Alicyclobacillus sp. SO9: one gene and its partners. The protein of the gene in region 2 interacts with the protein of the main gene of each other region in a pairwise test. Links are inferred from orthologs where the notes say so. Each region holds a gene or a part of one and is shown on either strand. Other genes may lie near its edges.

Evidence for each region. The genes of interacting proteins can lie anywhere in the genome.
Region 1: the proteins of tuf (region 2) and GI364_RS13420 interact in binary tests that used the Bacillus subtilis proteins (3 or more experiments, as listed by UniProt). The link is inferred for Alicyclobacillus sp. SO9 from one-to-one orthologs.
Region 3: the proteins of tuf (region 2) and GI364_RS23165 interact in binary tests that used the Bacillus subtilis proteins (3 or more experiments, as listed by UniProt). The link is inferred for Alicyclobacillus sp. SO9 from one-to-one orthologs.

Annotation. Positions count from the first base shown.
Region 1 is NZ_CP066339.1:2,872,734-2,875,614, reverse strand. Bases 20-2,863 are described here. They hold GI364_RS13420 (rod shape-determining protein), read left to right. Parts: upstream 20-846; coding sequence 847-1,881; downstream 1,882-2,863. Other genes in these bases: mreD (rod shape-determining protein MreD), read left to right, coding at 2,780-2,863; mreC (rod shape-determining protein MreC), read left to right, coding at 1,922-2,779; radC (RadC family protein), read left to right, coding at 120-803. Also shown: more of mreD, read left to right, coding at 2,864-2,881.
Region 2 is NZ_CP066339.1:4,688,888-4,691,903, reverse strand. The notes cover bases 1-2,979. They hold tuf (elongation factor Tu), read left to right. Parts: upstream 1-885; coding sequence 886-2,073; downstream 2,074-2,979. Other genes in these bases: rplC (50S ribosomal protein L3), read left to right, coding at 2,804-2,979; rpsJ (30S ribosomal protein S10), read left to right, coding at 2,432-2,740; fusA (elongation factor G), read left to right, coding at 1-864. Outside these bases: more of rplC, read left to right, coding at 2,980-3,016. UniProt on the Bacillus subtilis protein: GTP hydrolase that promotes the GTP-dependent binding of aminoacyl-tRNA to the A-site of ribosomes during protein biosynthesis.
Region 3 is NZ_CP066339.1:4,959,713-4,962,551, reverse strand. What follows is about bases 20-2,821. They hold GI364_RS23165 (rod shape-determining protein), read left to right. Parts: upstream 20-810; coding sequence 811-1,833; downstream 1,834-2,821. Other genes in these bases: GI364_RS23160 (flagellar basal body rod C-terminal domain-containing protein), read left to right, coding at 1,954-2,821; spoIIID (sporulation transcriptional regulator SpoIIID), read left to right, coding at 413-715; GI364_RS23175 (M23 family metallopeptidase), read left to right, coding at 20-191. Also shown: more of GI364_RS23175, read left to right, coding at 1-19; more of GI364_RS23160, read left to right, coding at 2,822-2,839. UniProt on the Bacillus subtilis protein: Forms membrane-associated dynamic filaments that are essential for cell shape determination. Acts by regulating cell wall synthesis and cell elongation, and thus cell shape.

The DNA of each region.
Region 1 (2,881 bases), 1.8 Mb from region 2 along the record:
GTTTGCCTCTGACCCTCCCTTCCCCTATGTTGAATCTAGCGAAATCGTTCAGGCCTGTCGCTTCTATCCATGAGATGACGCAGCGAGCGATTTTACGGATGAACCAGGGAGGGTTTGCGATGACAGAGGTCAGGACACTGCCTCAACGAACATTTCATACACCGCGGGAACGCTTATTCACGGAAGGTCCGCAATCGCTAAGGGACGATGAACTGTTGGCCGTGCTCATGCAATCTGGCGGTCGAGGCCTTTCCGTCCATGAACTGGCGCAACGAGTCCTCGCTTCATGTAATGGAATCTACGGACTGCTGGATGTTACAGCTGAAGAATTGATGGAAGTACGAGGTATTGGACTTGCCAAAGCCCTGCAAATCACGGCTGCTATTGAACTTGGCCGCAGAGTCATTCGCAAGCCAGCTCAGAAAAAATTCCAAATTAGCTCAGCAAGTGACGCTGCCGGGTATGTTATGGACAGGATGAGGCACCTTAAAAAGGAACAATTTGTGACCTTGCACTTGGATACGAAACACTGTGTTATTGGAGACGAGATAGTATCTGTGGGCAGCTTGGATTCGTCAATTGTACATCCAAGAGAAATTTTTAAGTCGGCCGTCAAGAGAAGCGCATCGGCCATTCTTTGTGTCCACAACCACCCAAGCGGAGATCCCTCTCCTAGTCCCGAAGACATTGCAGTGACAAAGCGGCTTTGCGAAGCGGGGAAACTTCTTGGTATCGACGTGATTGACCATATTGTAATTGGTGACAATCGCTATATCAGTCTGCAGGCACAGGGTTACATGTAAGACAGGGCCAGGTATCTAGTGATTCGAGAGGAGACAGAATTGAATGTTTGCAGGGCGAGATATGGGCGTAGATCTCGGAACAGCTAATACGTTGGTTTATGTGAAAGGCAAAGGGATTATATTACGGGAACCTTCCGTGGTTGCCCTTCGATCCGATACTGGTGCGATTGAAGCGGTCGGCGAACAGGCGAAACAGATGATTGGCAGAACACCTGGAAACATTGTGGCCGTCCGGCCTATGAAAGACGGCGTCATTGCGGATTTTCAAACAACAGCCACAATGCTGCGGTACTTTATCAGACAGGCAATTAAGAACAAATCATCTTGGTCTGGAAAGCCTAGAGTTATGGTTAGCGTTCCTTCTGGTATCACTGCGGTAGAAAAGCGCGCCGTTGAAGACGCTGCAATTGAAGCCGGAGCACGAGACGCACAGACCATCGAGGAACCCATGGCAGCTGCCATTGGCGCTGGATTGCCGGTTGGAGAGCCAACTGGCAGCATGGTCGTCGATATCGGCGGCGGGACAACTGAGGTCGCAATCATATCCTTAGGCGGAATTGTAACCAGTCGGTCTATTCGCGTTGCCGGCGATGAGATGGACCAGGCTATCATGCAGTACATCAAGAAAAACTACAATATGATGATTGGTGAGCGCACGGCAGAAGATCTGAAAGTGACTACGGGCACGGCCATGCCAGAGGACAACCATTCGACGATGGACACCAGGGGTCGTGACTTGGTAACAGGTTTGCCGAAGACATTTACCATCAGTTCTGCGGAAATCAGCGATGCGCTTTCAGACACCGTTGGTTCTATTGTGGAAGCAGTTAAGGTTACATTGGAGAAGTCTCCTCCGGAACTGGCTGCAGATATTATGGACCGCGGTATTGTCTTGACAGGCGGAGGAGCGTTGTTGCGCAACCTCGACCAGCTTTTAAGCAACGAGACAGGGATGCCTGTGATTGTGGCTGAAGAACCTTTGGACTGTGTCGCAATTGGCACAGGAAAAGCTTTGGACAACTATGACGTTTATAAGCGCCGGACTGCGGTAGCGCGGAAAGCTCAAATACGAAAGTGAATTTCTCAGCCGATTGTGGCTATAAGGATGTGGGATGCGGGTGTCCCGATTAATTACAAATCGTAGGTTATTTATTTTACTGGGAAGCTTTATCATTGTCATTGTTATTGCTGGAGTGAGCATTCGGGGTACAACGAAGTCAGCCAGTTTACCTGAGCGGCTCATTATGGATGCCCAAAATACAGTGGCGGGCTGGATTTACAAGCCTGTTAGTAAAGTTACGGCGTTTCTCCAGGGAATTCACAACCTCCGGCAGATGTACGAGGAGAATGCGCAACTTAAGACAGAATTGCAAAACTACTCTGCGCTGAAAGCTCGATTGCAGTTGGAAGAGGCAAACAATCAGAAGTTGAAAAAGGCCGTGGCTTTTACACAATCCAAGCAAGGGCAGAAGTACAATAAGAAATTCGCACAGGTCATTAGCCGGGATCCGTCGCATTGGAGTTCTGAGATTACCATTGACCTGGGACGTGCAGACGGTGTCGGCCAAAACTCTGCTGTTGTGGCTGCCGACGGAAATCTGGTCGGGAAAGTAGCTGTTGCGGCGCAGCACAGCGCAAAAGTCATCCTTTTGACAGACACGCAAGTGGGAGACGGTGTGTCATCAGAAGTGTTGACCAATCCGAAAGGCAAAGAATTCGGTATCGTTCGGGGTGCTGTCAACAAACCTGGACAATTGCAGATGAGCTTTCTTTCTCCCTTGGCGAAGATTCAGACTGGAGATGTGGTAGTGACCTCGGGTCTTGGACAGATATATCCAGCGGGCCTTGTGATTGGGAAAATCAAATCGATTTCCGGAGGTGCCCAGGGCCTCACACAAACGGCCATCATTACTCCAGCTGCCAATTTTCGCTACCTGCAGGATGTTTTTGTAGTGACTAAAAAGGGGAAGAAGTAGGTGTTGCGGAACATTATTGCTTTTCTGCTGTTGTGGTTGGGCCTTGTCATTGAATCCAGCCTCTTTCAAATTCCGCCTTTGGATACAATTCAACCAAATTTG
Region 2 (3,016 bases):
GTTATCTCCGTCTCCATTGAACCAAAGACGAAGGCAGACCAGGATAAGATGGGGATTGCTCTGGCGAAGCTGGCGGAAGAGGATCCGACATTCCGTACCTTTACGGACGAGGAAACCGGCCAAACCATCATCTCTGGGATGGGCGAACTGCATCTGGAGATCATCGTTGACCGTCTGCAGCGTGAATTCAAGGTCGCAGCCAATGTGGGTCGTCCTCAGGTGGCATACAAGGAGACGATTACGCAGCGGGTTGACCAAGAGGGCAAGTTTGTACGGCAATCCGGTGGTCGCGGTCAATACGGCCACGTCAAGGTTATCTTTGAGCCCTTGGAGCGGGGTGCCGGCTATGAGTTCGCCAACAAGGTTGTCGGCGGTGCAATTCCGAAAGAATACATTCCTGCGGTTGATGAAGGTATTAAGGAAGCGCTGCAAAACGGCGTGATTGCCGGATATCCGATGCTGGATGTCAAAGCCACGCTGTACGATGGTTCATACCATGATGTTGACTCATCTGAGATGGCCTTTAAGATTGCTGGTTCCATGGCTCTGAAGGCAGGGGTGCAAAAAGCGGGTCCAGTCTTGCTTGAGCCTATGATGAAGGTAGAGGTCACTGTGCCTGAGGAATACATGGGCGATATTATGGGAGACATCAACTCCCGTCGCGGTCGTGTGGAAGGCATGGAGGCGCGGGCTGGGGCACAAGTCATTCGCGGTTTCGTACCGTTGTCCGAGATGTTCGGATATTCTACCAGCCTTCGCTCAAGAACGCAGGGTCGAGGCACCTATTCAATGGAGTTCAGTTCATATGAAGAAGTGCCCAAAAACATAGCCCAAGAAATTATTTCAAAGAACAAAGGCGAATAACGCCGAAGGAGTGATTTTTGAATGGCAAAGGAAAAGTTCGATCGGTCGAAACCGCACGTTAACGTCGGTACCATTGGTCACGTTGACCACGGCAAAACCACATTGACAGCTGCTATGACTCTTATCCAATCCAGTAAAGGAATGGGTCAGGCTCAAAAGTACGATGAAATCGATAAGGCTCCCGAAGAGCGTGAGCGCGGAATTACCATTAACACATCACACGTTGAGTACTCCACTGAGGCTCGTCACTATGCTCACGTCGACTGCCCGGGCCACGCTGACTACGTGAAAAACATGATTACAGGTGCTGCTCAGATGGACGGTGCAATTCTGGTTGTCTCCGCTGCTGACGGCCCTATGCCGCAAACCCGTGAGCACATTCTCCTGGCCCGCCAGGTCGGTGTCCCGAACATCGTTGTGTTTATGAATAAGACCGACCAAGTGGACGACGAAGAACTGTTGGAACTGGTTGAGATGGAAGTTCGTGAACTTCTCAGCGAGTATGAGTTCCCTGGTGACGACTTACCTGTCATCCGCGGTTCCGCGCTGAAGGCGTTGGAAGGCGATGCAGACAACGTAAAGGCCATTGAAGATTTGCTGCAAGCGGTTGACGACTACATCCCAACCCCTGAGCGCGACACTGACAAGCCTTTCTTGATGCCTGTCGAAGACGTGTTCACCATTACCGGCCGCGGTACAGTTGCGACTGGCCGTGTTGAACGTGGTACTTTGAAGGTTGGAGACGAAGTCGAAATCGTCGGTATGAAAGAAGAAAGCTTCAAAACGGTTGCAACCGGCATCGAGATGTTCCGCAAACTTCTTGACGCAGCAGAAGCTGGAGATAACATCGGAGCACTGCTTCGCGGTGTTGAACGTAAAGACATCGAGCGCGGCCAGGTGTTGGTCAAGCCGGGCTCTATCAAACCTCACACCAAGTTTAGCGGAGAGGTTTACGTGTTGACGAAAGAAGAAGGCGGCCGTCATACTCCGTTCTTCAACGGCTATCGTCCGCAGTTCTACTTTCGCACCACTGATGTAACCGGCGTTGTTAGCCTGCAGGAAGGTACCGAAATGGTAATGCCCGGCGACAACGTAACGATGGATGTCGAATTGATTGCACCAATTGCTCTTGAGGAAGGTACACGCTTCGCTATTCGCGAAGGTGGCCGCACCGTCGGAGCTGGAGTCGTAACAAAGGTCAACGCCTAAGTCAACAAATAAGTTTGGTTGTTGACTGTGTGAAGGGAGGCTGTCTCGGGTCCGCTTGGTCCGGGGCAGCCTCTTTTGTGATTATGGGTCGCATGACAATGTTGGCCTGCCAATTGCAGTCAGAAATCCTGCGCTCACCACCCTCTGTGATGGCCGTAGCAATTCCCCCTCGTGAATCCTTATAAAATTTTATTAGATTCCTTGTAATCCACACAAATGTCTAGTATACTGTCGAATGTTGGTCTCTGACAGCGATGAGGCAGAAGGTTGCTTATGTGTCCTCAGCCATATGGGGCACCAATGAGGTGGTTTCTGCTGAGCATGTCCATAAAATTGGGCGACAAAGGAGGGAAAACATATGGCGAAGCAAAAGATTCGTATCCGGCTAAAAGCGTATGACCATCAGGTGCTTGATCAATCTTCGGAAAAAATTGTGGATACCGCGAAACGCTCGGGTGCGTTGGTTTCGGGGCCCATCCCGCTGCCGACTGATAAGCAGATTTACACCATTCTGCGAGCACCCCATAAATACAAAGATTCGCGTGAGCAGTTCGAAATGCGAACGCATAAACGTCTGATTGATATCTTAAATCCTACGCCGCAGACCGTAGATGCATTAATGCGTCTGGATCTGCCGTCTGGCGTTGACATTGAAATAAAGCTGTAGTGCCGCATGTGAGCGGAATAAGAATTGACATAGAAGTGTCTTTTGCTTCAGGGAGGTGCGATTATGAAGGGCATTTTAGGCCGTAAGCTCGGTATGACCCAAATCTTCAACGAAGAGGGCGTGGTTGTACCGGTAACGGTAATCGAAGCCGGGCCTTGTGTTGTTCTGCAGAAAAAGCAGGACAGTACAGATGGCTACTCGGCAATACAAATTGGCTTTGCAGATCAAAAGCCGAACCGGGCCACGAAGCCTGAGCAGGGTCATGCCGCTAAGGCT
Region 3 (2,839 bases), 270 kb from region 2 along the record:
ACGGGAACATAGAGTACTATGAATCTCTTGGCAATGTGACGGTGAAACAGGGCGATCACATTGACGCAGGCCAAACTATCGGCACCAGCGGTACCAATCAGTTTGAATCGAAAGCTGGCAACCACCTCTACTTCCAAGTAGACAAAAGCGGTCAGCCCATCGATCCTACCTCAGTATTGCCCAAGCGCTAATAAGGTAACTTTACAGTAACCACGCGGGTTTAGAAGACTAGGTCGGCTCATAGAAGCCACCTAGTCTCTTTTTATTTCCCGGGAAGTATATTAGAGAAAACAAACGCTATATTCACAAAATCAAGGATGACAAGCTCTTATGAACTGAAACAAGGCATACCGTGTACACCCCCTCATATACTGTATCAGACCATCTGAGCACAACTGGGGAGGCGAGGGGAGTGCATGACTACATCAAGGAGCGTACACTGAAAATCGGTGAGTACATTGTGGAAACCCGCAACACTGTCCGCACAATAGCCCGTGAATTTGGCGTATCCAAGAGTACCGTACACAAAGACTTGACGGAACGGTTGCCGGATATTAACCCGGACTTGGCAGAGCGAGTAAAAACTATTCTGGATTACCACAAGTCCATTCGTCACCTGCGAGGTGGAGAAGCCACGAAGCTGAAATACAACAAGGATCCAGAAGAATCTACAAAAAACTACGGGCTTGAGAAAGGAGTTTCGAGCGGACTGTAGAACTATTTCCTATTCGTATCCATTTCTACTTCAAGACGACACCGTACCAGGGGATACGCTCAGATGCACGCTCAGTTGGGGAGGACTCGCCGCAAATGTTTTCTAGAGAGATTGGCATTGATTTAGGTACAGCCAACGTACTTGTTCATGTTAAGGGACGGGGTATTGTACTTGATGAACCAGCAGTAGTCGCTATCGATCAAATTTCTAAACAGGTTGTCGCCGTTGGAGAAGAAGCACGTCGTATGCTAGGCCGGACGCCTGGGAATATTGTTGCAATTCGGCCGCTCCGCGAAGGTGTCATTGCGGATTTTGAAGTTACGGAGATTATGCTTCGTCACTTTATTCGCAAGACCATTGGACGTACCTTAATGGCACGTCCCCAGCTCATGATTTGTGTGCCTGCCGGTATCACATCGGTTGAGCAAAAGGCGGTACGGGAAGCGGCCGAAGCTTGCGGGGCAAGACATGTAGATTTAATTGAGGAACCAAAAGCTGCTGCCATTGGCGCCGGCTTGGATATCTTCGAGCCAAGTGGAAGTATGGTTGTGGATATCGGCGGAGGAACCACTGATATCGCCGTCTTGTCTCTCGGCGATGTTGTGACCTCCGATTCTCTTCGTGTTGCTGGGGACAAGCTGGACGAAGCTATCGTCAGCTACATCCGAAAGCAGTACAACTTATTGATTGGAGAACGAACCGCAGAAGAATTGAAGATGGAAATTGCGACTGTATTCCCAGACAGCCGAACAGGAAAGCAGGACGTACGCGGCCGTGATATGATGACTGGTCTGCCAAAGACCGTGCCCATCGAAGCTGACGAGATGCGCATTGCGTTGGAAGAACCAATTAGTTCAATCATTGCAGCTACGAAGTCCGTTCTTGAAAAGACGCCTCCAGAACTGGCGGCCGATATTTTTGACAAAGGCGTCATCCTCACTGGCGGCGGAGCACTCGTAGACGGTTTGGACAAGCTGATGATGCAGGAACTGCAGATTCCTGTCCATGTTGCAGAAGATCCCATGCACTGTGTCGTAGAAGGTACCGGGATGTACCTGGAGAGCCCGTATCGCAGGCGAGCTGCCAAAAACCAAAAGGCTGCCCGAGGCTACAGGTAGACGAAGATACAGGAACAGCGAAGGCCGCAGCCGACATACGCCACATCTAGACACAGATAAGCGGTCCTTTGCCCGGCGATCAGACACATGGGCAAACTGAAGGAAGAATGAGGTGAAGGTATGCTTCGCGGACTCACAAGTTCCGCGTCCGGCATGTTGGCGGACGAACGAATGCAGCAGCTTCTGACCAATAATCTGGCAAATGCTCAGACACCGGGGTTTAAGGCTTCCAACGGAGCCCTATTGTCTTTTCCTCAGGAACTCATTCGGATGATGGGTTACACTCACGAGAACTTCAATACAGGCACTCCGATTGGAAGTATCTCTTCTGGCGTTGATTTTCAGGAAGGCGTCCCGAATTTTGCGGAAGGTCCGGTACAAAGCACGGGCCGTGCTCTAGACGCAGCCATTGTGGACAAGGCCAGACCGGGAACCTTTGCTGATGTGACAGGGCCCAATAACCAGGTTCAAGCTGTAAACGGCACGATTTCAGCTGCACCTGGTGGTCGTCTTCAAATTGCAGGACAGCCATTGGCGGTACTGAACAGCAACGGGAAACCGGTACAAGGGATGTATGCTGTGAAGAACCCTGCGTACAAAGGGACAGCCCTGACTGCTGCTGACGGTAAGCCAGACTATGACAAGGCAGGTCATCCATCCTATCTGTTCGCAAATGCCGCCGGAAAGATTGTCGGGACACCCGCAAATGCTGCCTACAGTGGTTGGGCCGTCCGAGTTGGGACAAGCAATAACATGGGGGACCACAGCTTCTACGCAGTTGCGTATTCTTCAAATCAAGGGCCAAAAGGCATAGCGCTAACCAGGGACGGCCACTTCCAAGTAAACAGTCAGCATCAACTGACAGACACAGCGGGACATCCCATTCTTCCTGTAGGTCCTAATGGCAGGCCCATAGCGAACGGCAGAATTGTCATGAATCCCAACTACAGCGGAAAGACACTGTTTAATTCACAGGGCGGGCCAGTGACGGATGCGAATGGACAAC